Regions from separate parts of the Paenibacillus sp. HWE-109 genome, predicted to be linked through region 3. Evidence: riboswitches for the same ligand, from Rfam matches in the RefSeq annotation. Region 3 holds a riboswitch; each other region holds the start of a gene.

Region 1 (10,089 bases), 570 kb from region 3:
GCTTCGTAGAAACATTGCTCATCAATGTTACGTTGGTAAGACGAAGAATCCGGGACGAAAGATTCAAGCTTGAAATCATGCAAATCGGGAAGCGGACGAAGACGGATGTTTGTATTGGCTACATCAATGACATCGCTAATGCGGACTTGGTTCAAGCCGTCAAGGATAAAATTAAAGCTGTCGAGATCGATGGGCTGCCGCTTGCAGAGAAACAGTTGGAAGAAGCCATCGTGAACAAAGGATGGAATCCTTATCCAATGGTGCGTTATTCGGAGCGTCCAGACGTTGTCGCTGCGCATTTGCTGGAAGGGCATGTTTGCGTATTTGTAGACACTTCACCAAGTGTCATGATATTGCCGACAACGTTCTTTCATCATGTGCAGCATGCGGAGGAATACCGGCAAACGCCATTTATTGGAACCTATCTAAGATGGGTCCGTTTTGTAGGCATAATGGCTTCGATTTTTTTGCTGCCGCTCTGGTTTATGATGGTGATGGATCCATCGCTCAAACCAGCGGGACTTGAATTCCTCGGCCCGCAGAAAGAAGGGACTTTACCGCTATTGGTCCAGTTTCTACTTGCCGATATCGGAATCGATTTGATGCGGATGGCTGCCGTACATACCCCGACGCCGCTTGCGACTGCAATGGGCTTGGTGGCGGCTATCTTGGTTGGTGATATCGCAGTCAAGACCGGCTTGTTCATCAATGAGGTTATTCTCTATTTGGCGCTTGCGTCGATAGGAATGTTTGCAACACCTAGTTATGAATTAGGGCTTGCTAACCGCATCGTCAGGTTAGCGCTCCTCATCGTTGTAGCGATCTTCCATGTGCCGGGTTTTGTAGTAGGATCTACACTGTGGTTGATCCTGCTCGCAACCCGCAAATCGTATGATGCGCCTTACATGTGGCCATTCCTGCCGTTTAATGCCAAGAGCTTTTTCTCCATTCTTGTTCGCCGTCCAGTCTTGGCCGGGAAAACGCGATTAAGCATTACGAAGCCGATCGACGGTACTCGTCAGCCTAAGAAGTAGTCCAAGAAAAGGGGCCAAGGCCGTTGTGCCCTTTTTCTTTTTATGTCGAAGAGTGTATTGTCAAAAGAGCTTTCCCTATGGTACTTTAAGTAGTAATGCGCATTGCCGCTAACGCGGATAATGGCAAGAAATGGTTCCGGGAGAGAGGGATTTCAAGCTATGTATTTGCACGGTACAAGTAAAATAAATGATCAAGGCCACCTCGAAATCGGCGGTGTCGATGCAACCCGATTAGTTGCTGACTATGGGACACCTTTATATGTGTTTGATGAAGCGCTGATACGTCAGCGTTGCCGGGAATTCGTTGAAGCTTTTCAAGCATCCGGTTTGAAATTCCAAGTGGCGTATGCCAGCAAAGCGTTCTGTGTTATGGCGATGTGCCGTATCGTGGAAGAAGAAGGCATGTCGTTGGATGTAGTTTCCGACGGTGAGTTGTACACAGCTCTGCAAGCAGGATTTCCTGCTGAACGGATTCACTTCCATGGCAACAACAAAACAATGGATGAAATCGAAATGGCGATTGATGCGAAGATCGGTTGTTTCGTAGTAGATAATTTTATTGAACTTCAATTGCTGAATGCAATCGCCGGCGATAAACGCCAGAAGGTAAAAGTTCTGCTGCGAATTACGCCAGGGGTGGAAGCTCATACGCATGAATATATTTCGACAGGCCAAACCGATTCCAAATTTGGTTTTGATTTAGGCAATGGCTCAGCGTTCGAAGCGATCAAAGAAGCTGCATCCTTGAGCAATTTGGATCTCTTAGGCATTCATTCCCATATTGGTTCGCAAATTTTCGAAGTCGAAGGTTTCCGCATGGCAGCTGAGAAAATGGCTGCTTTCGCTGTTCACGTTCGTCAAGAAACAGGCGTCACGTTCAAAGTTATCAATCTTGGCGGCGGTTTTGGCATTCGTTATGTGGATGGTCATACGCCGCTTCCAGTTGCTGTTTACGTAGAAGCGATCACCGATGCGATTAAACAAAATTTCGGCAGCAATGAGTACCCATTGCCAGAAATTTGGGTTGAGCCTGGTCGCAGCATTGTGGGTGATGCAGGGACTACATTGTACACGGTCGGTACGACCAAGGATATTCCAGGAGTACGCAAGTACGTGGCGGTAGATGGCGGTATGACGGATAACCCGCGCCCGGCGCTGTATGAGTCTGAGTATGAAGCGATGTTAGCCAACCGTGCCAATGAACAAGCGGAAGAAGTTGTATCCATTGCAGGCAAATGCTGTGAAAGCGGCGATATGCTAATATGGGATCTGAACCTTCCGAAAGTGAAGGCAGGCGATGTTTTGGCTGTTTCATGTACAGGGGCCTATAACTATGCAATGGCGAGCAACTACAACCGGATTCGTCGTCCGGGTGTCGTTTTCGTCAAAGAAGGGCAAAGTGATATCGTAGTTAAACGAGAGTCCTTCGACAACATCATCAGCAACGACATCATTCCAGCGAGAATGAAACAAGTTAGTAAATTTGTGAAATAAAAGGTTTCATAGTAGAATAAGATATTATTGTCTAAAGGAGTGGACCACAAATGGCCAAACAAGCAAAAATTAAACTAGCAGGCGGCGGCGAAGTCGTTATCGATCTTTTCGAAAATGACGCTCCAAACACAGTTGCCAACTTTGAAAAATTAGCAAACTCCGGTTTCTACAACGGACTTGTTTTTCATCGCGTAATTCCAGGATTCGTAGCACAAGGTGGTTGCCCAACAGGAACGGGAACAGGTGGACCTGGTTACCAAATCAACTGTGAAATCAATCCGAACAAACATGAGCGCGGTTCCCTGGCGATGGCTCATGCAGGCAGAAATACAGGTGGAAGCCAATTCTACATTGCCTACCAACCACAACCACATCTGGATGGAGGACATACTGTTTTCGGTAAAGTCTCCAAAGGAATGGAATTGGTCGATGCTTTCAAAGGCAAAGATCTTATGGAAAAAGTAGAAGTAGTAGAAGTATAATTGCTGCCTATTTGTTTAGGAAGAACCTCGACCTCCGGTTTCCGGAGATCGAGGTTTTTTTTGTATGTAACGGAGTCAGTTTACCCATATTATGACAGAAGTGTGATGAAAATTAACATTCTCCTCGATAATTTTAACGTAATTTTACTAACATTTCTTATAGAAAATATAGAGGAACGTGAAATTGTTAGTAGGAGGGGAGATATGGTACGTCGAGGAGATTTTAAACTTAGGCATCTGGTCAATGCCTTTGTATTTATATCTGTGATTACAACATTAAGCGTAAGTATTGCGATTAGTTATCATAATGAGAAAAAATCGTTAATCCGAATGACGTTTGAGTTGAATAAAATATATGCGGACAAAGTAGCGGAAACGGTAGATGGTTTGTTTCTTGGATTGAAACAAGGTCTCAAGGTAACGGGGGCCTACCTGCAGAAGGATCTGAACAGGCCGGATATGTTTGAGCAGCTAGAGCTTTTTCGCCATAATCATTCCAGTTTGAACTCAGTCACACTGGTGAATCGCGCAGGCATCATTACACAGACGTCCCCTTATAATAAGGATTTGATCGGCAAGAAGATCGGACCTGACATCGACAAACTGTTCATACAACAGCGTCCGATCATCTCGGAGCCGTATTTCACAACAACCAATTACTTATCGGTATCGATCATACAGCCTTTATTTAATGAATATGGCGAATTTATAGGCGCGCTTGGTGGCACGATACACTTGCATGAAACCAATATGTTCAACACGATATTAGGGGATAAAATGAGGGGGGAAGACGGATCGTATTTCTTCGTGGTAAGTTCGGAAGGCAATCTGATTTATCATCCAGAACCGTCTCGCATAGGTGAAAAAGTGGTAGAAAATCCAGCAGTTGCCCAGCTATTGGAAGGGAAAAGCGGTGTCCAAAGGCTTACGAATACGAAGGGTGTCGATATGCTGGCCAGCTTTACCTATATGAAGGAATCCCGCTGGGGGATTGTTGCGCAAACCCCTACAAATATTGTATTGAAAGCAACGCGTCAACTCGTTATGCAGGTATTGGTCGTCGTTATCCCGATTCTACTCGCTTTTATGCTTGTCATCTACACCTTAATTCGGAAAATGTCAGAGCCTCTTGTGAGACTGGCTAATTACGCGGCAAAGCTGTCAACCAATAACCTTGAACATGAAGAGCCTCCGCGTATTCACTCCTGGATGTATGAAGCTAATAAGCTGCATAAGGCATTTAGTTTGGCTGTCAGCCATTTGCGAACTGAATTCGACGATTTGTCCCATGATGCCCAAACAGACCCCTTGACAGGGTTATATAACCGCCGCACGATGGAACTGTTCATGACTAATCTTTTTTCACAGGAAAAACGGTTCAGCATTCTTGTGCTGGATATTGATAATTTCAAGCATGTGAATGACAGCTATGGGCATGAATTCGGAGATTATATGCTGCAATTCCTTGCGGAAAGCTTGCAGAAATCATTAGGTAAAAGCGGCGTTTGCTTTCGATATGGGGGAGAAGAATTCGTTGTCTTGCTGCCAGGTACAACTTTGCAATCCGCTCTGACAAGAGCTGAAATGCTCAGGAAATCGCTGGAAGAGACAGCGGGACCTGGCGGCAAGCATATCACCGTCTCGATCGGCGTAGCTTCTTTTCCAGAAACAACCTCTGTGACGGATAAGCTGTTTGGGCTTGCCGATAAAGCGCTCTATCAGGCGAAAAGTCTGGGCCGCAATCGCGTTGAACTGGCCGAAAAGGAAGCAGCCCTTGATTGTTAGAAGAATGTTAGATAAAAAAAGCCCTTGCTTTTTCCAGGTGTGAGTGATAAATTTTTCATTACCAAAGTAATTTTTAGCTAATTCTTAGTTGTTAGTTACTTTCATATGTATGCAAAACCTTCGGGGCGTGGTGAAATTCCACACCGGCGGTGATTCGAGGCATGAACATCTGTTCGAGCTATCGATAAGTCCGTGACCCGTTTTGAAGCTAGCGGTACCTGACATACAGCTTCGCTACGGCTGATCCGGTGCAACTCCGGAACCGACAGTATAGTCTGGATGGGAGAAGGAAAACGCGAATCTAACATTCGCTGTGCGTACTTGTACATTTTTTCACGTAAACAAAAATTCGGCAAGTCTGTCTATTTATACAGATCAGTCGTTCTTGTTTGGTTTGATCAAAAATGCAGCAAGTACGTATTAGCAGAAGCTTCTTCGTGTTATCTCGACAATCTCTGGCCCCTTCCCGATATACGGAGGGGTCTTTTTGCATTCATAATTAGGCTTGAGGGTAAGGGCGGTGAACAATGTGCAAGTACTGAATGACGAAGCTTACATGAAACTTGCTTTGCAAATGGCGGCAAGCGCCCTGGGTCAAACAGGCATCAATCCGGTTGTCGGCTGCGTCCTGGTGAAAGAGGGACGTATTGTGGGAATGGGAGCGCACTTGCAGCGCGGCCACGGACACGCCGAAGTTCTTGCCTTGCAAATGGCAGGCGAGGACGCAAGGGGAAGCACGGCGTATGTCACGCTTGAGCCCTGCAGCCATTATGGCAAGACGCCGCCCTGCAGCGATCGTCTCATCGAAGCGGGCGTAAGCCGGGTTGTGGTTGCAACGACGGACCCTAACCCGCTGGTTGCCGGCACAGGGATCGCCAAGCTGCAAGCCCAAGGCATCGAGGTCAGTGTCGGTTTGCTCGCTGAGGAAGCCTCAGGAATGAATGAGGCTTTCAATAAGTTTATCGTCACACGGATGCCGTATGTGACGATGAAGACGGCGAGCACACTCGACGGTCGCATTGCTTCGAAGACAGGCGACAGCAAGTGGATCACATCGCCCGCGTCGCGCGCTTATGTTCATACCCTGCGCCATCAGCATCAGGGGATTATGATCGGCGTTGACACCGTCATCGCCGATGACCCGCTGCTGAGCGCGCGCGGGGACGTACCGGCTGTGCAGCCGGTGCGGATCGTCGCGGACTCGCAGCTGCGAGTCCCGCTGGGCGCCCGCGTGCTCACAGAGCAGGATCGTCAGCCGACGATCCTGCTCGCGAGCGCACAGGCGCCCGCGGAGCGGCGTGCCGCGCTGGAAGCGCGCGGCGTCACGGTCCTCACCTGCGGGGATGGCCCGCGGGTGGACCTCCTGCTCGCCATGCGCCAGCTCGGCGAGCGGGAGATTGGCTCCATCCTCCTAGAGGGTGGAGGTCAATTGAACGGCGCCATGCTTGAGCAGCGCCTGATCGACAATCTGGTGCTGATGTTCGCGCCGAAACTGATCGGCGGAGGCCATGCAGCACCGATGAACATCCACTTCGAGGGCTTCGCGAAGATGGAACAAGCAATTACGCTCGACCGGGTGAAGGTCGAGCAGTTCGGTCCGGATATCAGCATCAGCGGCTATCCGATATATCCGAGCTAACGAATGGAGGGCTGTCATGTTTACCGGCATAATTGAAGAAATCGGCCACATGCGCCGCATTCATAGTCAAGGGCAAGCGATGGTTTTAACGATTGGCGCCAAGAAAGTGCTGGAAGATGTTCACCTGGGCGACAGCATTTCGGTTAACGGGGTTTGTCTGACGGTCATTTCCTTTGACAGTGACTCCTTCTCAGTCGACGTTATGCCAGAAACGTATCGCAAGACGAATCTACGCAAGCTGCAGAGCGGCACGCGCGTGAATCTGGAGCGAGCGATGGCTGCCAACGGACGATTTGGCGGTCACATCGTGCAAGGACACGTGGACGCCACAGCAACGATTGTTTCACGCATTCCCGAAGAAAATGCGGTTGTTTATCGGTTCGAACCGGACAATAAACACATTTTTCGCTATATCATTACTGGCGGTTCCATCACAATTGACGGTATAAGCCTCACGGTGGTCGATGTGAATGAACGTGAAGTTGCGGTATCCATCATTCCGCATACACTTGCGCAAACGGTCCTGCATGACAAAAAAGCCGGGGATACGGTCAACATGGAATGTGACGTACTTGGCAAATATATGGAGCGTCTGCTCAAATTCGGTCCTTCTGACGCAGCAGATGGAAATAGTCATAAGCCAAGCAAGCTAACTGCCAGCTTTCTGGCTGATAATGGTTTTATGTAAGCTGCAACAGCAAAGAGATTAGGATAGGAGAGGTGAATATGACAGAAATCAACTTCAACCGTATTGAAGAAGCTCTGGAGGATCTCAAGCTGGGCAAGGTCATCATTGTTGTCGATGATGAGGATCGTGAGAATGAAGGTGATTTTATTGCGCTTGCGGATAAAACAACACCGGAAGTGATTAATTTCATGATTAAAGAAGGACGCGGACTCGTGTGCGTACCGATTACAGAAGAACGGGCACAAGAACTGGATCTGCCTCCGATGGTAGCCAGGAATACCGATTACCACGGCACAGCGTTTACGGTTTCTGTTGACCATAGCGATACGAGCACAGGCATATCCGCTCATGAGCGTTCGAGAACAATCATGGGTTTGATTGATCCTAAGACGAAACCGCAGGATTTCCGCAGGCCAGGTCATATTTTTCCTTTGATTGCCAAAAAAGGCGGTGTACTTCGTCGGGCAGGTCATACAGAAGCTGCTGTTGATCTAGCGATTATGTGCGATTCTTATCCTGCCGCTGTCATCTGTGAAGTCATCAAAGAAGACGGCACGATGGCTCGTGTGCCTGATTTGATGGACATTGCCGCCAAACATGAGTTGCGTATTATTACAATTCAGGATTTAATCCATTATCGCAATAAACAGGAAAAATTGGTTGAACGCGAAGTTGAAATTAAGCTGCCAACGGATTTCGGCACGTTTAAGGCCATTGCTTATACCAACCAATTGGACAACAAAGAGCATGTGGCATTGGTCAAGGGAACGATCGATCCTTCCAAACCAACCTTGGTTCGTGTACATTCCGAGTGCTTAACGGGAGATGTATTCCATTCTCATCGCTGTGATTGCGGTCCGCAATTGGATGCAGCACTAAAACAGATTGATGAAGAGGGCAATGGTGTATTATTATATATGCGACAGGAAGGTCGCGGAATCGGTTTAATCAATAAATTGAAGGCATATGCTCTGCAAGAGCAGGGATTAGATACGGTAGAGGCGAATATTAAACTTGGATTTGCTCCAGATCTTCGTGATTATGGGATTGGGGCGCAAATTCTGAAGGATTTGGGCATCACGCAGCTTCGTTTATTGACGAACAATCCACGCAAGATCAAAGGTCTGGAAGGCTATGGCTTAGAAGTCGTGGAGCGAGTGGCCATCCAAATGGACAGCAAAGCAGATAATTTGAGTTATTTGCAAACAAAGAAAGCAAAGCTTGGCCACATGCTGAGTTTTCATGACTCGGGCAGCGGCATTTAAGCATAGAGATTGCATGGTTTCATATTACACGTTTCGATAAGAGAGGGAGACTATAATCATGGCTAACATTTTTGAAGGACATTTAATTTCGCAAAACTTGAAATATGGGATTGTTGTAGGTCGTTTCAATGAGTTCATCACATCCAAATTGCTTGGCGGCGCACAGGACGCTCTGAAGCGTCATGGTGTACTGGAAGATGAGATTGATATCGCCTGGGTACCAGGAGCGTTCGAACTCCCCCTTATCGCGCAAAAAATGGCTGAGAGCGGCAAATACGACGCGGTCATAACCCTCGGCGCTGTCATTCGGGGGTCAACGCCTCACTTTGATTATGTGTGCAGCGAAGTAGCGAAAGGTGTTTCCGCTATTAACTTGAAAACGGGCGTTCCAACGATCTTTGGCGTACTGACAACGGACTCCATCGAGCAAGCTGTTGAGCGCGCGGGAACGAAGGCTGGAAATAAAGGCTGGGAAGCGGCTGTAACTGCGATTGAAATGGCTAATTTGACGAAGCAATTCACTTCCTAATGCTTTCTTATTATCATTTGGAAACACTGCTGCCCCGACTGGTCGCCTTTCTGATTGCGATGACGCTGCATGATGCTGCGCACGCAGGTGCAGCTTGGCTGCTCGGAGATCGAACAGCTCGGGACAGCAAACGGTTATCACTCAATCCCTTGGCACATTTGGATGCCTTGGGATTGGCGATGATCGTATTCGGACCTTACGGTTGGTCGAAGAAAATACCCATTGACGCTGCTCGTTTCCCAAGAAAGCCAAAGCTATCCAACGCCTTGGTCTATGCAGCGGGTCCTTTTACCAATTTGCTGCTCGCTTTGTTCTTCTGGTGGCTCAATTTCTTTCTACCTGCCTTCGCGGGTGGAACGGCGGAGTCGATAACCGTGGAACAATGGCGAGTCTATTTGCAGTATGGCGTCATTGTCAATATCATGATTTGTTTGATTCATTTGCTGCCCCTATATCCGTTAGATGGCTGGTATATTTTAAAAGGTTTATTTCCCGCCAATAGGCAAGGCTGGTTCTCAAGAAATCAACGTTATGCACTTATTCTCGTTATCGTTCTACTGGTTACACCGATGGGCCAATGGCTGCTTGGGCATGTATATCCTTTTGCCGCGCAGTTTGTAATGCAAGTATTTTCACTATGACAAGGGGGAACAGAGATGAAAGTCACCTATAAGTTAGAAGCTTTTGAAGGCCCCCTTGATCTATTGCTGCACTTGATCGATAAAAATGAACTCGACATTTATAATATTCCGATCAAAGAGATTACAGATCAATACTTAGGCTACGTGCAAGCGATGCAAGAATTGGAACTAGAAATTACAAGCGAATTTCTAGTTATGGCTGCGACGCTGCTCTCCATTAAGAGTAAGATGCTGCTGCCTAAGCCGCCTGTAATTGAATTTGATGAATATTTTGATGATATGGAAGACGAACTTGATCCGCGAGCTGAATTGGTTGCCAAGCTGATTGAATACCGGAAGTATAAGTCGATTGCTGACATGCTGAGGGATAAAGAGGTGGAGCGCAGCTTGGTTTACACGCGTGAACCTGAGGATTTAACTTCTTTCCTGCCGCATAGTCAAGAGAATCCTGTTGAAGGATTGGATGTAGCGGATCTGCTGTTCGCTTTTCAGCGGACTTTGCGCAAATTAGCCAATCGGAATGTGGTCGCAC
Region 2 (10,089 bases), 250 kb from region 3:
TCCGGGAAATTGCATAGGCGAATGTAGCGGTTAGAATCAAGCTGACAAGCGTACCTACGACCGTCACAAGGATCGTGACCCCATAGGACATCAGCAGTTGATCGCCAGCTTTGAAGAGATAACGGTACGCTTCCAGGCTCCATTTCTCCGGGATGATGCGATAACCGTTCGTATTCAGTGATTTCTCATCGGTGAACGAAATAATCGTCACAAACAGAAACGGGAACACACATGCAATGGTAAAAAGACCCGCGGCCACATGAGCGAACACATTCAACAAGGGCGGTAATTTATGAAAATCTTGTTTTTTCATCGCTTTGACAGCATTCATAGCCAGTTCCTCCTTTCCACAATCCTAGGTTAAAAGAGTGCATTGTCTCTATCAAATTTTCTAACGACATAGTTCGAAGTCATCACAAGAATAAAGCCGATCACAGACTGATACAATCCAGCCGCTGTACTCATGCCGATTTCTCCTGTAGATTTAAGGCCGCGGTATACATACGTATCGATAACATTCGTTACGGAGTACAACGTCCCCGAATCTCTAGGCACTTGCAGGAACAAACCAAAGTCTGCATAAAAAATTCGTCCGATCGCCAGCAGCGTCAGAATCGTCATTAATGGTTTTAACATCGGGAACGTAATGTTGCGGATTTGCTGCCATTTGCTCGCACCGTCAATCATGGCTGCTTCATAAAGCGACTTATCTATCCCCATGATCGCTGCCAAATACACAACACTGCTGTAACCGACTGATTTCCAGAGGTAAACGAGAATAATGATAAGCGGCCAATACGTCTTGTCGTTGTACCAACGAATCGGATCCACGCCAAACCAGGGAAGTATATGATTAAGCATTCCTTTATCCACACTTAGGAAACTGAATACGAAATAGCCAACGATGACCCATGATAAGAAATAGGGCATGAACATACCTGTTTGATAAAGCTTAGCAAGCTTTTTATTCGTAATTTCGGATAACACAATGGCGAGTCCAACAGACAGCACCAGACCTGCAATAATGAACACAATATTGTATAGCAAAGTGTTGCGCGTAATGATATAAGCGTCATTCGTACTAAAAAGGAATTTGAAGTTCTGCAATCCAACCCATTTGCTCTCCACAATACTTGCCCAAAAACCATCACGGCTGTAACGGTACTGCTTGAAAGCAATCACCATGCCTGCCATCGGTAAATAAGAGAAGAACAGGAACCAAAGCGTTGCCGGTAATGCCATGAGCAGCAGCACTCTGCTTTGTTTAACATCTTTGAAAAAAGTTCCTATTCTGTTCATACAATCACCCCTTCGCTGATGACAAGACAAAGATCAGGTGAATGCAGAACATTCACCTCATCCTTAAACTTGCCTCTATTTTTTGTTAGCTGTTTTCCAAGCATCAATTTGGCTTTGTGCTTCTGTCATAATTTTATCCAATCCGGCTGCTTTGAATTTCTCGTTTGCAAGCGGAATGTATTTATCTGGATCAACAGTACCCGTCATCAGTGTTGCCCAGAACTCTTCTTTCACGTTCTGTACTGCGGCGATTTCGTTGATTACTTTGGTTGGATCGAAGTTAAAGCCAAGCAGTGGAGCAGGTACGCCTGTATCGTTAAATTTCTTGAACTCTTCCCATTTGTTCGCAGGATCTTTGACATCTTTGTATGTTAACAACACATTACCAAGGGAGAAAGTCGGCATATCATAGTTTTTGGATGCCGGCAAGTTTTCCATTTTATCGTTGTCGACTTTTTTGTAGTGTTCGCCTTCAATACCGGAATCGACCATGTTGCGAAGTACAGGATCTGTGTTGAGCAGGTTCAGGAATTCCATCGCTTTTTCCGGATATTTGGAGTTGGCCGAGATTGCTTGCATAGAACCCATAACGGACCAGTTATAAATTAAAGCTGGGCTTGCTGGTTTGGATACGACCGGGTACCCATAGCTTGCTGACCAAAGGTTGTCCGCGAAAGGTTGATTTGTCGCTTTATCGGAGAACCACTTGCCAGTCACTTGTACGTCATTCAATGATGTCAGCGTGGAAGCTTCCGTTGGAACGTAGCCAGCTTTGTAATATTTATTCATAGTTTTCAAAGCTTGTTTCATTTCTGGTGTATCCAGAATGTTAACTACTTTCAAATCTTTGTTGTCTACGCTAACAGCCATTGGCATTTTCTCAATGATGTAGTCATATGGCACATACGGCATGTAGTTTTTATCAACAGCCAGTCCGTAAATATTCGGCTCTTTGGCTTTAATCGCTGAAAGCAGCGGCTCTAAGCTTTCCAGTGATTTCACGTTATCCAAGCTAAGGTTGTATTTGTCAGCCAGGTTTTTATTGAAACGCCATACGTCTTGTGCTGGCAGCTCTTTATTCGCTGGAACACCGTAGTTATGTCCATCTACTTTGGAACCGTTTAAGAAAGCAGGATCCAATGCTTTAACAATGCCTTGTCCATTTTTTTGCAGCAGCTCGTCAATCGGCTTGAATGCGCCTTTACGCGCATTTTGCACATAATCAAATGCCCATGAAGACGTGAACATAATGTCCATAGGTGTGCCGGAAGCGGTCATAACTTGCATTTTTTGAGCGTAATCGCCCCAGTCCGTCATATTCATTTTCACCGTAACACCGATTTTCTCCGCGGTGTACTTGCTGACTTCAGCCATAACGCGATCCACATCTTTCTGTGGCGTTCCGATCGTATACCAAATTAATTCAACGGGTTTATTCGCTGCCCCATTTCCTTTTGCATCGCCGGCATCTTTGCTGCCGCAAGCACTGAGTGTCATGGAAACAGCTAACGTCAATCCTAATGTAGTGACCAAGTTTTTTTTCATCTTGCTCATTTTTTGAATCCTCCCTAGTGAATACTCGTTTGTCTACGCCCGTAGGGGCTATATTTACAGTACCGCATGAAAGCAATTACAAATAGACGATAAACTAAATGAACCATGTCTAAAATAAAGAAAAAAACGCTATCAAATCATTTTCGCTCAAAAAAAAGACTGCTTCTAAGTTTTCCCTAGAGCAATCCACGATAATCCGTCGGCGAGATACCGACATACTTTTTAAATTGTTTATAAAAGTAACCCAATTCGGAATAACCTACCTCTTTGGCAATCTGATGAACCTTCGCATGCGTTGTCTTGAGCAGTTCTTTGGCCTTCTCAACCCGGAAACGGTTCATATACTCCGTGAATGTCTCATTAATTTCTTTGTGAAACAATTGCCCTAAGTAAACAGGATGAATGTGGTAGTGAGCGCCCAGCATTTTGAGCGAGAGCTCCTCAGCATAAGACTGTTGAACATATTTCAACACCTGCTGCACAATCGGACTTCGAACATCCGAAATCAGGAAGCCAATTGTCGTCTCAGCAATCTCCAGAATGGCAGCTTCCAGTTCTTCCAACGCAACCGCCGCGCGAATCTGGTCAAAGGCAAGATGATAAGCCTCGAGTTCTTCTGTATGGCGGATTGCTTTGATTTCCAATTTGAAATGAATGACCATCTCGAAGGCGATATTCTGGAAGTCGTGCGGCGTAATTCCCGGCAAAGCTTGAATTCGCTTGAAATCGTTATGTATGCAAGCACGCAGATGTTCTATATCTTTGGCAATAATAAGCTTCGCATAGGCCGGCCAATCAATGATCGAGAAATCCACCTTCGGATTGTCTTGGTGCATGGCCAACTCCTGATAATCAATCAAGGGCAGCTCCGGATAAATCCAGAAATACTCCTGCGCTTTTTTGGCGGCTTCATAGCTTTGCGCGACCTGATCCGGGAGGTGCCCGACGGTCCCAATGGAGATGCGCACCGTTTGGTCTTGAAGCGCGGTATGCAGCTGCTGAAGCAGTGCCATCAAGGCTTTTTTCCCCTCTTCCATCTGGTCCATGGACGCAAGCAGCACGATATCTCCGTCCAAATCGAGGAAGACAGTCACCCATTCGTGAGCATCCAGCCTGGAGGCTATAAATTCCAAGCCCTTATCTGCATCCATAGGCATTCGCAGAACCGCTGCTACCATATAGGCGCACGCTAGGTTGATGCCTAGAAGTTCTGCACGCTCGTAGAACTCCAGCGGCGCAATCTGATGCGTCAACCAACGATGCAGCGTGTTGTCCTTCAGAATTTGCTTGCTGTATGCTTGTACCAGCTGAGTCTCGTTCATCGTATTCAGCTTCTCAACGGTATTTTGCAGCGACGCCTTAAGTTCTTGAATATTAATGGGCTTGAGCAAGTAATTTTCAATGCCTAGCTGCATGCCCTCTTTCAAATAAGAGAACTCATCGAAACCACTAAGAACGATCACCTTCAACTCGGGGTGAATCGATCTTGCATGCCGAATCAAATCCAGCCCATTCATAATCGGCATAGAAATGTCGGTTACCAAAATATCGACGGATGTTTCCTGCAAAGCGTCCAAAGCCTTCTGTCCATTGCTGGCATGCCCCACAATTTCCAATCCAACTTCCGCCCAATCAATAATGTCATACAACCCTTCGATAATGAAAGGTTCATCGTCCGCAAGAAAAACCCTAAACATCGTCCACCTCCGCTCCACCGTCCATCGGCAACCAGATATCGATGACCGTTCCTTGGCCCGGTTGGCTGTGTAATTTGACGCCGTACTCACTGCCGTACAGCAGTTTAAGCCGTTGATTGATGCTTCGCAACCCGAAAGACTCCCCTTCCAATTCCTCATCTTGCAGAAATAACGCCAATTCCTTGAGCCGCTGCGGCGAAATCCCGTTGCCATTGTCTTCTACCTGCACATGTAGAAACGCCTCAACTTGCTTCACCCGAATGTGAAGCTGATTATCCGAGCTTTCGCTTCGCAAACCATGCACAATGTAATTCTCAATTACCGGCTGCAGCGACATTTTCATCACACGCACAGACCCGAGCCGCCTGTCCCAGTCCATGGCATACGTAAATTTATCCTTATACCGAATTTGGAAAAGTTCCAGGTACAGGCGACAGGCTTCCAACTCATTTTTGAGCGTGTAGATTTTCTTCTGTTGGACAAAACTTCGGAACAGTGCCGATAGGCTGTAAATCATTTCCCCGACATCATGTGCGCCTTGCGAGATTGCCCGCATCCGAATCACTTCCAGCGTATTGTACAGGAAATGTGGATTGACCCTAGCTTGCAGCGCCGTCAGTTCTGTCTGCTTTTGTTTGATATTAGCCTTATACACCCGGTCAATATAGAGGTTCAATTCCTCAATCATCTCGTTAAAACTCCGTGAAATTTGCCCGATCTCATCTTCGCGCACATCAGGTATCCGCACGCTTAGATCACCTTGTTTCACCTTTCGCGTGAATCGGATGATTTGATTGGTCCGCTTGGCGACACTCATCACCACCAGGAACGGAATCAGGATGGCGAAGAAGATGCATATCGCGCTGATGAGGAGAATCGTACTTCCGATTTTCTTCGAAGAGGCATCCAGCTCTTTGCGGGGGATGATGCTGACAGTGCTGAAATTCCCTTTGCTTTGCGTAAGTTTCGTCACATAGTCGCCTTGGCTGGAACCACGGTTCTCATACATCGCATTGATCTGATCCATGTGCGGATAAGGCTGCCCAACGTACTGATTCGAAGAATCGAACAGCACACCGCCGTCCGGAGCCAAGACAAGAATGATCCCTTTCAGGTCATCCTTATCGTTCTGCAGAATTTTCCAAATCCCATCCGTGCTAAAATAAACGACCTGCTGCCCGATCGTCTTCAGCGTCAGCTTGTCCGTGATCGGCGTTCGAATCGCATATAGGTTCTGATCCCATTGACCGATCGCTTCACGCACCCAAATATTCGGCAGTTCCACACTCTTGCTTTCGAGAGCCATCACATCCGGGATATAAGAGCGGGCGCGATTGGTGGGAACGAATTTCATTTGCCCATTTTGCCCGAGCGCATATAAAGTCTGCTGATCCTCGCTGTATAACAGCAAATTACGGATATCTTCGTTATCTTCCACCTGATTTTTAAAATATTGCAGCCCATCATTCCACATGCTGTTGCCGCCCAAATTATACTGCTCCAAACTATGCTGCACATACTCTTGAAAAGGGTGCTGCAGCATAAAAGATACACCCGAGGCCAGCGAGCTATCCCGGTAGAGGCCAAATAGGATTGACTGGGCTGAATCATATTTTCCACCCAAATAATTGTTAACATTCGTCAGCGCTTTCTTCTGTATATCCAATTCGCGATTGATCGCCGCTTGCGACATCGAATAGTACATAAAATAAGAAAACGAAATAATCGTTACGACCGTAATCATGGAAAAGAGGAGCAGCAGCCTCATAAACAAATTATTTTGCAAATAATTCCGATACATCTTACGCAGTGCCATCCAGTTATCATCTCCTGCTGTTAATCGGGTTCATTATAGCATAACAATCGCAAGCAGATGAATTTCGTTCCATGCGCACAAAAAAACTGCTCTCATGCAGTCGTTGAAGACCAGACGAGGGCAACTATTATTTAGCAAATAAATTATTCGGAAACATTCCTTTGACTTCGACTCATTAACCACAGGGTTAACCAGATAAGGATGAAGCCAGCTAGCTGCCCTATCGTCAGTTTTTGACCAAAAACTATCCAATTCAAGCATACACCCATGGCTGGAAATGCGAGCTCTGCCAACGTTGCAAAGAACGCTTTGGTCGATGACAACCCTTTATAATATAGCAGCATGCTGAGCAAGCCAGGGAAAAAGGCTTGGAACAGCAAATTTACCGCGATCATCGCCAGTTCACTGCCGGGTCCAGTAACTTTCCAAACATCACCGCTCACCAGAAGAATAACGGTCAGCAAGGGGATGGCTAACAGGAAACGGAGCGAAGTCACGACAGGGAAATCTATGTTTTTTTGCAGCAGGAATTTCCCCATAACGGTAGATCCGCCCCATAAAACAGCTGCCAATATTGAAAACAAGCAGCTTATTGTTCCCAAATCCTTCAAGCCCATTTGCGGTGAAGCAAGGCCGAATGTCAACAAATACGTGCCCAATAGCGCAATCCCGATATAGGTGAAAAATTTGGCGGGCAGCGTCTCTTTCAATAGCACGCGAGCCAGAATGATCGCAAACAAAGGCTGCAATTTCTGCAATAGCAGGACAGCATTGGCACTGCCGTGAGAGAAGGCCGCGGTAAACAATACGGTGGCAATCGCCGACCCGCCCCAAGAGATGAAGAGCAGCGCACCAATTACGCCGAGCGTTAATTTGCCGGTCAAGGTCTTGCGGTATTTGATCAATACCGGCAGCGCATAACAAGCCAGAAGCAAATGTTCAATAAATACAATTTGTGCAGAGGTAAAACTTTTCAACAACAGGATGCGAAATAAAGGATCCGCCCCCCACAAGGCAGCGCCAAGTGCAACGTACCAAATCCCGTTGATGGCGCTCGTGCGCGAAGTCAACCCATTCACGCGCTTACTTTCCAGCTTCCATGCATTTTCCAATTCAAAAACCTCCTGAGGAATGTTTTGAATTGAACCTTTCAGAAAGAAATAAGGCCCCCGCGATTTAATCTGCGGGGGCATCGACAAACAGACTTGTTAAACGGCTGCGTTTAACAAGTTGTCCTTCACCTTCTCCCATCCGGACTTTAACCGTCGGCCCTGGAATTCCACCAAGTCAGTCCCAGCTGATTAAGCTGGGAGTCGCGGGCTTGAGATACGTGTTCGTATCCTCACCGCCGGTAGGGAATTGCACCCTGCCCTGAAGGTTCAATCATTTAAAATTCACTTACTAAATATAAGTAACGTTGAAATTTATATTAACACCATAAAATGAAAAAAGCAAGGATTTTCATGTTTATTGATTCGTTTTTGAAGCACACTAAAATGTCTCACCAAACAAAACCAAAAGGAGTGTTGTATATGCGTGAAGGATTGATTCCTACTGTTCTTGGAACTGTGGTTTCTGCTTCAGGTGCTACACTGCTGAACAGCAAGTATAAACTTGTTGGGATCGGTGTCCTCGGCTTTGGTCTTGCCCATGTTGTTCTAGGCGCAATTGATTTGGTTGAACATCGGTAAGTTTGGCGAGATCAACGGGGAGGCTTCACTGCCTCCCTCTTCTATAGGTCATCTATCCCCCGCCCGCTTATAAGATTACTTCTTAGCGGCTTCAGTAGGCACGGGAGTTTTACTCGGCAGCATGTTAATTAACGAACCGTTGCCCCAAGCATCAGGAACATCACCTTTCCACGTTTCAAGGAACTTATAATCTACCAACTCCGCAGTAATTGACTTCGCTAACTCCAGGTTCCCCTTTGCCTTTTGTTGCGCTACATATAGATCGGCATCCGCTTTAGCTTTCGCGGCAGTAGCGTCTGCTTCTGCTTTAACTACATTTTGTTGCGCATCGATCTTTGCTTTATCCAAATCGTTCTGAGCTTTCATTGCATTTTGAGCGGCGATTTGTTTCTGCTCTATCGATTGGTTGAAAGCATCGGAGAATGTGAAGTTAACAATTGAAATATCCCCCACTTGAATGTTATAAGCCTCCAGCGATTTCTTCAGTAACTCGTTAGTCTCTAAGGCAACTCGTTCACGTTTTGAGATTAACTCCTCTGCACTGTACTTTGCCGTAACTTCCTTAAATATCTCCTGCACGTGAGGACTGATTACTTTGGCATCGAAGTCTAAACCTACGTCATGCAATAACTTGTACGCAAGTCCTTTTGGGATAGTGAAGTTAACAGCTACATGGCTATGAACAGGTTGCAAGTCTTTGGATGACGCGGCTGCGTCAGATTCTGACTTAGCCACTTGCGTATTAACTTCTACAATGTTTGAAATAAACGGCCATTTCCAATGAGGGCCTGGCTCAAGCACGGTTAGGCTAACACTTCCCAATGTTTTTCTGAATCCAACATGGCCGTTTTCCACCGTGCTAAACGCAGTTAAAGCTATAAGAATTATGGCCGCTCCGACTACGCCGTATGTGATTACTTTGCCTACATTCTTCCCTGTTTCCATGAAAGCCCCCCTGATTAGTAAATGGATGAAACCATCCCTGCTACATTCAAAATATGCGAAATTCGCACATCTCATCACTAAAGCCAAGGAGAACACCTCTTGCGCGGCGCTTTCATAGTTATTTAGTTGAAAATCACAACAACTTTCAGAAAAAAACTTCAATAAAACGAGCATTTTCGACATTTTTTGTTAATAATCAGACAGAAATTAATTTGCATTCTTGTTATGATGGACTGACTACAGTAAAAGGCGATGGTACATATGGTGCAAGGGATATGGTTGCTGATCTTTGTCTTGTTCTTGCTTGTTGCATCCGCTCGTAAAGACTGATGATTGTTACTCTTTTTTAGCTTTTACAAGTCAAATTTACGTAAAAAGTAAAGCTTTGAATATACGAACTTTTAAAAATAAAGAGGCTAAAACCCAGGTACATAAGGGCTTTAGCCTCTTTATTTATGGAGCTGTGCAATAATCCTATCCCAATCCTCATTACCATTCTATCAAAATTAGATAAAGTTAGTTACCATTTATTACAATTTAATTACATAATAAATATTTAATTGTATTATTTTGGGATTTGGTATACTATAACTCTTGCAGGTAAATATAGTAAAAATTAGGAGGAAAGAGAAATGAAATTCAAGAAAATCGCAATCGTATTGTCAGCAGTCTCTATGTTAGCATTTGGTGCACAAAGCGCTTTCGCAAACACCAATATCGATGAGCAAGCAGATGTACAGAACAATAATTATTATACTCCTGAAGCATATCTTGCTGGTGCTCCTGCGGGAACTATCAATCCATTCAATTATAATAAATTAGGTACACTAAGTAGCCCAAGTGATACTGATTGGTATTCAGTCACGTTCCCTTCGAACACTTACTTCCCTGGGGCTACTGCACTAATCACCTTAGTATCACCTTTCGGCGGGATTCAGTATGGTGTTTCGATTCTAGATTCTAACGGTGGCGTCGTTGATAAAACGATAATTACAAATACTGAGCAACTCACTCAATATCGAATTAACTTCCTACCGAATGTCGAATATAAATTACACGTTTATTCCCTTAGTTCTTCGGTCAGCCC
Region 3 (10,089 bases):
ATGTTCCAGCAATAGTTCTTCAATCTGCATACGGGAAATGACGTCAATAAAGTTTATCGGCTCGGCAGCAGGTTCAGGAATGTTGTTTTGCCTCGACCGTTCCTTCCAAACCCTCCATAAAAAATAAAGAGCTACAAGAAAGTTACCTTTCTTGTAGCTCAAATAAACAAATACTAAAAACTAACCCAATTAATGGATTAGATATTGTTATTTTATTTGAGTGAAGAGAATAAGTAACTTTCTTGCTTAACAAAGAATAAAACAATATTGTTTTATCATTCGTGTAAAAAGCAAGAAATATTACATTATTCTCATCATCTCCCCTAGATTAATTACATGGATTGTAGCACAAACAAATTCACATTTCAACTTTGTATCAATCAAGAAATCCACCGCCTAAGATGCTCACATAGAGTTACGCTTTCTGAACTAAATTTTCGGTCAGGAGCTTTTGAATAACTTCTTCCTTTGGCCTGACATACATTGTTTTGTGGGCTCCAAGTAACACCAATCCCATTGGGGCGCCTTTGGGCTTTCTAAGAGTTACAATAATTTACTTCTACCGAACTAGAGGCCTTGATTTGCGAAAAGTAAGCAGCCAATAAGGCCCCATAATATAACGTTTCTTCATCAGGTGTTGAGGTATTGATAACAACATGTGCTCCGTGATAACTTTTCACGTGCAGCCATAAATCCTCTTTCTTGGCATAATGGAATGTTAGGTAATCATTCTGAATACTGTTCTTGCCTACGAAGATTTTGATATCATGGTCGAATTGAAAAGTCATAATGTTAGACTTCCTGTTCTGTTTTTTCTTCGTTGATTGGTTTTGCTTTGCTTTAGAATAGCCGTGTTTTTCTAGCTCCCTGCGAATTTCTAATACATCTATGCCATCAGCCAGTTCAAGCCGGGACTCAAGCCGAGAAAAATAATCTAATTCCATTTTACAAAGCACAATTTGCTCCTTGAGTTTGGTATGAGCAATTTTTCCTTTGTTGTATTTTTCATAGTATTTTTGAGCATTTTGTTTTGCACTCAGTTTGATGTCTAATGGAATATAAAGCAGTTCTCCTGTCATAAAATCCTTGAGATCGGCAGAAGCATCGTTGCGGGGAAGCAGATGATAGTATGTGTAAAGTAGATCCGCATAGGTACGATATTGCTCAAAATGCCCGACTTCAAGAACTGCTTGCTCCAATTTTGAAAGTTTTCGGGAGCGTTTAATTAATTCATTGCGTACCAATTGGAATAAACGATCTGATTGCTGACGAGTTTGCATGTTATACAAGGCAATATCTACGCCTTCCATAATCGGGTAAAAACTCAAATTTCCCCTCAAGTGTGTAAGCGGAATGCAATGAAAATGGATACCCTGCTCTGTTTCCGACAAATAAAGCTTATCGCTTCTGTTTAGTTCATGCATAATTTCGTGAAATGACTGCCCCTGCTGCATTCGGTATTGAAATTCACGGCTTAACAGAGGCGAAAAACCATGAAATTGTGTTACAAGTGACTCTGATTCAATTATGGAAGACGGCTGGAAAGGATTCTGTTTTCCGCTATCATCAAATGGAAGGTGATAAATGGCTTCAGGCGAGAGTGTCCGCGCACTGGCTTTGCAGAGCGATGTTTGTTTCATTGCACCAATAATGTTATTCGCTTCATCGACAAGTATGATGTTTGCATCTTTGCCTAGCAGTTCAATGTAAAGTGTGAAGCGAACTGGCCCAACACTGATTTGAAAGCAGTATATTCGTTCAACACCGACTTGTTCCATACTTTGGATGACGCCAGCGCGTAGATGTTTTGCCAGTAATATCAAAAATTCATTTTCCTGTTTCGATTCCGAATAATTTTCTTCTGTGAAATTTATACGGTTATTTTGTGAATGAATGCTGATAATCAGCCTAAGTTTACGCTCGTTTGATTGTCCATCCAGGAGAATCTCCGTATCAGAAATTTGTATGATCTTATTGATTGTCATCGGTAAATTAGAATTGATTTCGTTGGCAAGTTGATGCATTAGTAAACCGTCAAATGCCATGAATATTCCTTCTTTCATCAGAGATATTTGCAATTAGAATATCAAATATTTTCGTAGCTCACTATACACAAAATGCCTCTGTATCGTTTTGTATAAACAAAATAATCCGAGGGAACGACTGTATGTTGTTCCTTCGGATTATTATTGGGGAAATATGAATACGGCTAATTCAGTTAACGGATGTGGAAAAAGTAGTATTTTAGAACTAATCCTAAGATTTGTTGGCGGATTCTGCATGGATTTCGTTCTGTAGCTTGCGGAACACAATGTAGGAGGCCATAAGAAGCACAATTACTATTACAGCTGCAATGCTTTCCGAAGGATAGCCGCTAGCAATGTTCGACCAGATAGCTGAAATCGCATCGAAAGTAAATCCGGCATACGCCCACTCTTTTAATCTATTGAATTTTGGAGCAAGAAGCGCGATAATTCCCAGAACTTTTGCGATTCCAAGTATATCCAAAAAGTACTCCGAATAACCTAACTTCTTCACCGTCTCTACGGCTTGGGGAGTATGGGCCAAATCTATATAAGCACTTAAAAAGAAATATAGAGCAACAATGGCCACAAGAATCCAATTGATAATTTTAATATTTTTCATTTTTACAGCTCCTTGCTTCCGTTTTTTCTTTCACCTTTATGTTATCAAAAAAAGGAAGGAGGCAAATATGCGAAAAGATAGATATTCGAATGAGGACAAGCATGACTTTTGGTGAATGTTTTCATGCTCTATGCAAGAAGTCATGTTTCCCGGAATCCAATTGTACATGCAACACACTCATTTAAATCAGCGTCCTGAAAATCCAAGAATAATGATCCCCGTTGCAATGAGAATAGAAGCAATAATTCGACTCTTACCTTGTTTCTCTTTAAGAATAACAATTCCAAACATTGTGCCAAAAACTGTCCCAATCTCTCGCATAGGTGCTAGCTGTCCTACAGGGGCAATTGTTACAGCATATAAAAATAACAGATAGCCACCCTGTGCAAAAATGCCCCCTAATAGAACCGTTTTCCAATTGATTTTCCATTCATTCCTTATTGCTCGGGAACGAAAAACTGAAAATGATAAAGCTAATCCATTCCCCAAGTTTGTTGCTTCATTCAGTACGAAAGGTGGCCAATATTTAATAGATATTGCATCCACCAGAATATAGCTCGCAATACAAATGCCTACTGAACTTGCGAGGAGTATGGCCACCTTCGGTCGAGGCGAAATTTTGTTAAACTTAGCTCCACTAATGAAAAAAATCCCCGAAACAATAAAAGATATACCTATCCAGCTTACGACACCTAGGTGAAGTCCTAAAAAAAATACAGATATCAGTGGAACCAATAATAGACTTGTTCCACGCATGATTGGATAGACTTGAGAAAGATCTCCCAATGAATACGTTTTAGCGAGCAGTATTACATAAATTCCGTGCAAAATCATAGAAGCAAATAGTAAAGAATAACTTTTTATGTCTGCGACCGATTGGGGAATATATAATATAACCCAAGGTAAATAAACAATTACCCCCGCCCATTGACATAGCCACAAAAATACGTCTTTTTTTACACTCCTCTTCGTAAAAAGATTCCACAACGCATGCAAAAATCCAGATAAAAGAACGAGAAAAAGAGCAGTCAAAAAATAGATTGAATTCGGTGCACTTTCCATATTCAACAACCTCCTTCGGTTTTTGAATAGGACACTTCTAAAGAAGTATGCCCCGTTATATAAATAACGGGGCATATCCAAATAAGCTTGGATCGGAGTCGTTTTCAAAAACGATTCATCTCCATGCTTAGTTGTGACCTTCTTCCATCCGGACTGTAACCGTCGGCCTTGGAACTTCACCAAGTCAGTCGTCCCTTCCTTAGAGGAATTCGACGAGTCGCGGGCTTGGAGCCTATCAGAATGGCTCTTCACCGCCGGTCGGGAATTTCACCCTGCCCCGAAGGTCCGTATTCAATTAGGTTGCATTGTACCACAAAGTTTTCAAAACCATCAAGACCGTGGAGAGCAGGAAAATGAGCGTTCGAGAGCAGCAGTCGTAATGTTTCTTATCTTTAAGAATTTCAGAATTTATAGTCATAACCCATTTACCAAATGAAGTGAGTCGTGTATCCTTGACCATGTGAATATTTCCTAATTACTGTTAAGCCTCAGGAGGAGCCATGTGCCTGATGCACAATAAAGATTGCATGGCTATGCGTACATCTACGCTGATAGACAAAGAAATCAAGGCCGGCAGGGTGATCATTGACGACTTCTCCAGCGTCCATAAGGACGCCGAAGGCGTTTTTGCTTATATGCTAGTTCCAGGCGATCGAAAGGGAGGAACGCAATTATGGATCCGGCAGGATATTTAACGAGAAATGGCCTTCTTTTCTGGCAGCTGTTCTTCGCGCTGAAGCTGATCGCGAGTCTCGCCGTGACGGGGGTCGTTTACTATGAAACATCGACCGCGTTCTTCTGGCGGCTGAGCTTTATCGTTCTTTCGATAGCTGTGTTTTTGTTCGTTCGGTTTCGGCTGCCCAAGTCGAAGGTGCGTAGGAACATGCTGATTCGGGTTCTGATTCTGGATTTTCTGGTTTCGGCGGCTTACGGCTACGTCTTTATTGGAGGACAAGTCCCCAATCAACTGCTGGTCGGGATTACGGCGTTGGCCATTCTGATGTTCCCGAAGAGCTTCCGATCCATCATCATCACCTGTGTAGTATTGCTTGCCGTCTATTTGGCGATCATGATCGCTATCGATTGGTATGTATTCAAACAGTTGGACGAAGTTAGCTATTTTATGACTTGCTCTTTTATCGTGTTTGCGGGCATCGTGTGCCTCTTGCTTCATTTCTATCAACGCGCGAGGCAGGACGCACTTCACTTGTACGCGCAGCTGAGGGAATCCCACGAGAGGCTGCAGGAATATGCTATCCAAGCGGAAGAATGGGGAGCGGCACGGGAGAGGGTCACGATCGCAAGGGAGCTGCATGACTCGGTAGGCCATAAATTAACAGGACTGATCGTTCAGATGCAAGCGGCTCGCAAGCTGAGCCGGGTTGACTCGGAGCGTAGTGGACGGATCTATTCGGAATGCGAGGAATTGCTGCGGGCCTCCTTGCAGGAAATACGGTTGGCGGTACGGACGATACGGGACGAGCCTGTGCAGTCGACATTCCTGCCCGAAAGCTTGGACAAGCTGTCCGAGGAGTTCACGAGGTATGCGGAGGTCGAGACCCGGTTTCACCTGAAAGGCGATCCGGTTCCGCTTCCAGGTGAACTCCAGCTCACGGCGTACCGTATCACCCAGGAATCGTTGACGAACGCGAAGAAGCACGGACGCGCGAACAAAGCCTCTATTCAACTGGCTTACGACACGGGCGGGCTTTCGATAGTGATAAGTAATGACGGAGTTTTACCAGGAGAGCTGAAACCGGGTTTCGGCTTGTTGAACATGCAAGAAAGAGTAAAGGAATGGCACGGAGAGGTTTCGTTCGGGGAGGAAGGCGATAGAACCTTCTCGGTGAGAGCGATTCTTCCGTATCCGGCTGCAGGCATGGAGGGGGAGAGACAATGAAGATTCTCGTAGTGGATGATCAGAGGCTCATGCGGGAAGGGTTAGCGACGATTCTGGAATTGGAGCCGGACATGGAGGTGGTCGGCACGGCGGCGGACGGGAGAGACGCCTATGCCAAAGTGATGGAGTGGCGTCCTCACGCGGTGTTGATGGATATCCGAATGCCGGTAATGGATGGTGTGGAGGCATCCGCGCTCATCCTCAAGCATTATCCCGAGACCAAAATCCTGATCCTGACCACGTTCGATGACGAGGAGCTAATTCTGAGGGCTTTGGAGCAAGGTGTGCACGGATATCTCATGAAGGATATGCCGTCCGAGGCGATCGTCAGCGCGATTCACGCTGTCTGCAACGGAGGAACAGTTCTTCAGCCCGAGATTACGTCGATGCTGCTGAAGGGGCTGAACAAGGGGACGGCTGGAAGCTCCATGCCGACTCCCGCTTTCTTGAAGGATGAGGAGGAAGGGCTTGCCAGCTTGACTGAACGTGAGAAGAATGTGCTGGCCTTCCTTGCTGAAGGCTTAAACAATAAAGAGATCGCGGATGCCCTGCATATTACGGAAGGCACCGCTAAAAACCACCTGTCCAGCGTGATGGCGAAGCTGGGACTACGCGACCGAACGCAGGCGGCTATTTTTGCAGTTCGCCGGCTCTTATAAGGAAATGACATTACTTTTGGCATAGCGATTGCCCTTGATTATTCATTACTTTTCGCACATTTGCTCAGGCGCCGTCCTTGTTACAATCATTCCATAGGAAGTCGGAGCAAAACCGACGGATGATGGACAAGGGGAGGAACAACCACGATGAGAGATGACTTTGTATTCCATATTCTAAACGACCAATACGCCAAGCTTCTGGAGCTTGCAGAAAGATGCCCGGTGGATGGGCGTAATAAGGTGCCAGAAGGCTTCAACAATTCGATTCACTGGCATGTAGGCCACGTACTCGTCTCCACAGAGCTTCATATCTTCTATTTATCCGGCAATATGCAAGCGATGAAGCTTCCGTCGGAGTATATGGCTTATTTCGGTTATGGCACGAAACCTTCGGTTTGGCTTAACGAACCTCCAGCCTGGGAAACGCTAATTGACCAACTGAAGGGGCAGCCCGCCTATCTGTGGGAATGGCTGAAGGATAGTTTGACGCAGCCCGTGAAAGATAATTTCTTCGGCGCCGAAACGTTCGGGGGGCTGGTCGTTTCCACGGCTCTGCATGCATCGTATCATGTGGGCAATGTCTCCGCTATGCTGAAAGCATTGAAGTAGAGGGCAATATCGTGAAGTTGAGATCAAATCGCAGGCGGCTCACTATTCAAAATAAATTATTGTTCATTACCTTAACTATCCTGATCGTGCCGATGCTGACGATGGCTGCTATGAGTCTATGGGTGTCGTCGAGCGAGAGCGACATGCAAATGAGGTCGAATCTGCGCAATACGGTCAAGATGGGTTCCGAGATCATGGCGTCGTTCGAGGATTCGGCTGCAAGGGGCACGCTCAGCAAAGAGGCCGCGCAGGAGCAAGTGAAGCAGTTGCTTCTCGGTCCCAGGCAGGCGGACGGATTGAGGACGGTCAATGCGAATATTGATCTGGGGGAGCACGGCTACTTCTTTATCCTCAACGATAAAGGTGAATTGCTGGCGCACCCTTCGCTGGAGGGGCAGAATCTCTTTGATCAAAAGACGAGCGATGGCTTCTATCATATTCGAGATATGCTGAAGAAGGGCGGACAACCGGCCGGCGGCTTTACTGTCTACAAGTGGCCTCTTCCCGATAATTCCAAAGAGGCCATGAAAATCGCCTACTCGCTGAAGAACCCAGAGTGGGGGTGGACCCTTGTCGCGGGATCGTACATCCAAGATTACATGGCGGGGCAAACGTATATTGTTCAAGGCACACTGTATACGCTCATCAGCTGCCTGGCGGTTGGTGTCGTTGTCATTATTCTATTCGCCATGAGGCTCTCCAAGCCGATCGCGTTGCTGACCCGCCAAGCCAGGAAGATCGCTGAGGGCGACTTGTCGCCCAGCGATGGAGAAATCATTCGGAGCCAGGACGAGATCGGCGACTTGTTCCGCTCGTTCTCCATGATGAGGGACAGCCTACGAACGATGACCGGGGAGCTGATCACCCACGCCGCCGCTTTGTCATCGGCCTCGCGGGACCTATCGTTGACTTTTTTGGAGACGACGGGAGCAATGAACCGCATCTCCGCTTCCGTGCAGGAAGTCGCTGCGAGCAATGAGGTGCAAAAGAAAAGCCTGCGGGAAAGCACACTCGCCATGGAGGAATTGGCGGAGGAGGCGCAACGCATAGCCGCCTCCTCTTCGCTGGCTCATGAGGCCTCTCTGACCACTTTAGACCATGCGGAACAAGGCAACGAACTCATCATCCGGTCATCGGAGCAGATGTGGGCAATAACTTCCACCGTGGAGGACCTCTCATCGATAGTCGGCCGGCTCGGAGAGAGATCACGGCATATCGGGGAAATTGCAGAAGAGATGGCTGAGTTGTCCGCGCAGACGAACCTGCTCTCGCTGAATGCGTCTATCGAGGCGGCGAGGGCCGGGGAGCAGGGTAAGGGCTTCGCAGTCGTCGCCGGCGAGGTGAAGAAGCTGGCCGAACGCTCGCAACGATCCGCCATGCAGGTCGCGGAGCTAATCGGTGATACGCGAGGAGATATTGGCGCCGCCGTTTCGTCTATGGATAAGGGGGATCGCGAAGTAAGGGCCGGAGCCGAGCTCATCCAGTATTCCGGCGAAGCATTCAACCGGATCCTGTTAGCTACGCGCAGCGCTGCGTACCATGTGCGGCAGACCTCTTCGGCGTCCGAACAGATCTCCTCGAGCTCGCAGGAATTTACCGCGTCCTTGTTGGAGATTGACCATATGGCAAAGTGTTCCGACGATCTGGCGCAGGGAATTTCGGCGGCCACCACACATCAGTTCGCCGCCTTGGAGGAAATCTCGGCATCGGCCGACTCTATGAGCCGGATCTCCGAGGAGATGCTCCGGCTAGTTCAACGGTTTAAGCTGTGAAGACGAAGGGAGACTAGATCGGCTAACGATTATCGATTTTAGGAAGCGTAGGCTGTTGGACTAGGGGATGTATTGCCTGAATGGATTGAAAGCATTGATCGACATTTGAAAAATAATATTCACGTTACTAAAAAACAGATGAGATAACTCCTCATCTGCTTTTTTTTATAATATTCTTTTCAGAATTGTTTTCGCCTTTCTAATTCATTTAGTATCCCATTTTTACACTCAAATGCTAGAGCAAGATTACTACTTATTCTCGATCAATGTTGATCGATGAGCTGGTACCGTCCCAATTCACTTTTCTCCCCAACGTTTCGCCTACGAAACGAAGTGGCACGAATGTGTTATTGTTTTCAATCAAAGGTGATTCGTTCAACTCTTGTGCTAGTCCGTTGACGAAGGCTGTTTTTCCCCCAATCGTTAATTGGATGGATAAGCCCTCTTTTGTACCAGTGATGGTTTTCAAGTCGGGATCCCACGAAACCTTGAGACCAGCGTTTTCGAATAGTGATCTGAATGGTACAAGTACGGTACCATCATGATTAATCGGAGCAGCAGTTAGAGGCAGGCTAAGGTTATCTATATATACTTGAATTTGCTTCTTTCCAAAAGATACAAGTCCAATATCATCTAACGTTGATACAATATTTCCATTATTATCAAGAATGAGTTTATCGATTTTTGACCAGAAAGCGTTTCGAAGGAACACAAAAATTTCTTGCCCTTTGTTGTTGAGCGCGATAATATTACCGACACCCGTGTTGAAATACACGTTCCCTTCTTTGTCTGTTATGGGTTCTTCCACAGAACCTATCCCATTTTTCTCTGTCTCTCGCCGTTTGTATTCCCAGATCAGCTCGCCTTCACGGTTGATTTTCAGAAATCTTCCCCGCGCGTTAATGTAGAATCCACCCTGACCATCCATTGGAACACCTGAAGATTGAATATCGTTAATATCCATATTAATTGTATCCACAGTGCTACCATCACGAGTATTTAAGATATGCAATCCATCCTCAGTTAATAAATAAAGGTGATCGTTATGAGAGAAATGAGGTTGAAAACCAGAAAACTTATTTACATATTGTAGTGGTTGAGTGTGCCATCTTTCTACGCCAGATCGGTCAAGAGAAATCATTACACCTAGCGCAGAATCTAAGTAAAGGTTTCCTTTAGAATCCATGAATAGAGAGACTTTATGTGAGTTTCGTGAATAATCTCTTGGTTCAGAGGATGTAATGGTTTTGTTGATCCAGTTGACTTCACCTTTCGCATTAAGTGAGGTTAGTCCTTCATCGGTGAAAAAAACTAAATTGCCATGAACATCACCTGCGAACTGGCTATTAAAATCACTATAAATAGATTTAGATTGTAATTTCCATTTTATCTTACCTTCTGGAGATAGAGCATAGATTGTCGATAACCCTTTTTCAGAAAA

The links. A riboswitch is a leader RNA that binds a small molecule or an ion and turns the genes downstream of it on or off. The one in region 3 is predicted to bind FMN.
Region 1: linked by a shared signal. The riboswitch ahead of ribD (bifunctional diaminohydroxyphosphoribosylaminopyrimidine deaminase/5-amino-6-(5-phosphoribosylamino)uracil reductase RibD) and the one ahead of LOZ80_RS19970 (DMT family transporter) in region 3 are both predicted to bind FMN.
Region 2: linked by a shared signal. The riboswitch ahead of LOZ80_RS19065 (DMT family transporter) and the one ahead of LOZ80_RS19970 (DMT family transporter) in region 3 are both predicted to bind FMN.

Annotation. Positions count from the first base shown of each region.
Region 1 covers NZ_CP091881.1:4,100,035-4,110,123, reverse strand. The annotation lists gene LOZ80_RS17640 (spore germination protein) at 1-1,034, shown strand, start outside; gene lysA (diaminopimelate decarboxylase) at 1,194-2,528, shown strand; gene LOZ80_RS17630 (peptidylprolyl isomerase) at 2,579-3,010, shown strand; gene LOZ80_RS17625 (sensor domain-containing diguanylate cyclase) at 3,215-4,795, shown strand; FMN riboswitch at 4,908-5,090, shown strand; gene ribD (bifunctional diaminohydroxyphosphoribosylaminopyrimidine deaminase/5-amino-6-(5-phosphoribosylamino)uracil reductase RibD) at 5,325-6,434, shown strand; gene ribE (riboflavin synthase) at 6,451-7,122, shown strand; gene LOZ80_RS17610 (bifunctional 3,4-dihydroxy-2-butanone-4-phosphate synthase/GTP cyclohydrolase II) at 7,161-8,387, shown strand; gene ribH (6,7-dimethyl-8-ribityllumazine synthase) at 8,446-8,916, shown strand; gene LOZ80_RS17600 (site-2 protease family protein) at 8,916-9,557, shown strand; gene LOZ80_RS17595 (segregation and condensation protein A) at 9,573-10,089, shown strand, end outside.
Region 2 covers NZ_CP091881.1:4,415,689-4,425,777, forward strand. The annotation lists gene LOZ80_RS19040 (carbohydrate ABC transporter permease) at 1-331, opposite strand, end outside; gene LOZ80_RS19045 (ABC transporter permease) at 361-1,299, opposite strand; gene LOZ80_RS19050 (ABC transporter substrate-binding protein) at 1,375-2,853, opposite strand; gene LOZ80_RS19055 (response regulator transcription factor) at 3,030-4,550, opposite strand; gene LOZ80_RS19060 (sensor histidine kinase) at 4,543-6,366, opposite strand; gene LOZ80_RS19065 (DMT family transporter) at 6,510-7,460, opposite strand; FMN riboswitch at 7,602-7,749, opposite strand; gene LOZ80_RS19070 (asparagine synthase) at 7,899-8,057, shown strand; gene LOZ80_RS19075 (prohibitin family protein) at 8,133-9,002, opposite strand; gene LOZ80_RS19080 (hypothetical protein) at 9,635-10,089, shown strand, end outside.
Region 3 covers NZ_CP091881.1:4,665,291-4,675,379, reverse strand. The annotation lists gene LOZ80_RS19980 (Rqc2 family fibronectin-binding protein) at 537-2,045, opposite strand; gene LOZ80_RS19975 (DoxX family protein) at 2,257-2,646, opposite strand; gene LOZ80_RS19970 (DMT family transporter) at 2,833-3,708, opposite strand; FMN riboswitch at 3,841-3,997, opposite strand; gene LOZ80_RS19965 (hypothetical protein) at 4,218-4,403, shown strand; gene LOZ80_RS19960 (sensor histidine kinase) at 4,382-5,608, shown strand; gene LOZ80_RS19955 (response regulator transcription factor) at 5,605-6,267, shown strand; gene LOZ80_RS19950 (DinB family protein) at 6,415-6,876, shown strand; gene LOZ80_RS19945 (methyl-accepting chemotaxis protein) at 6,888-8,648, shown strand; gene LOZ80_RS19940 (stalk domain-containing protein) at 8,902-10,089, opposite strand, start outside.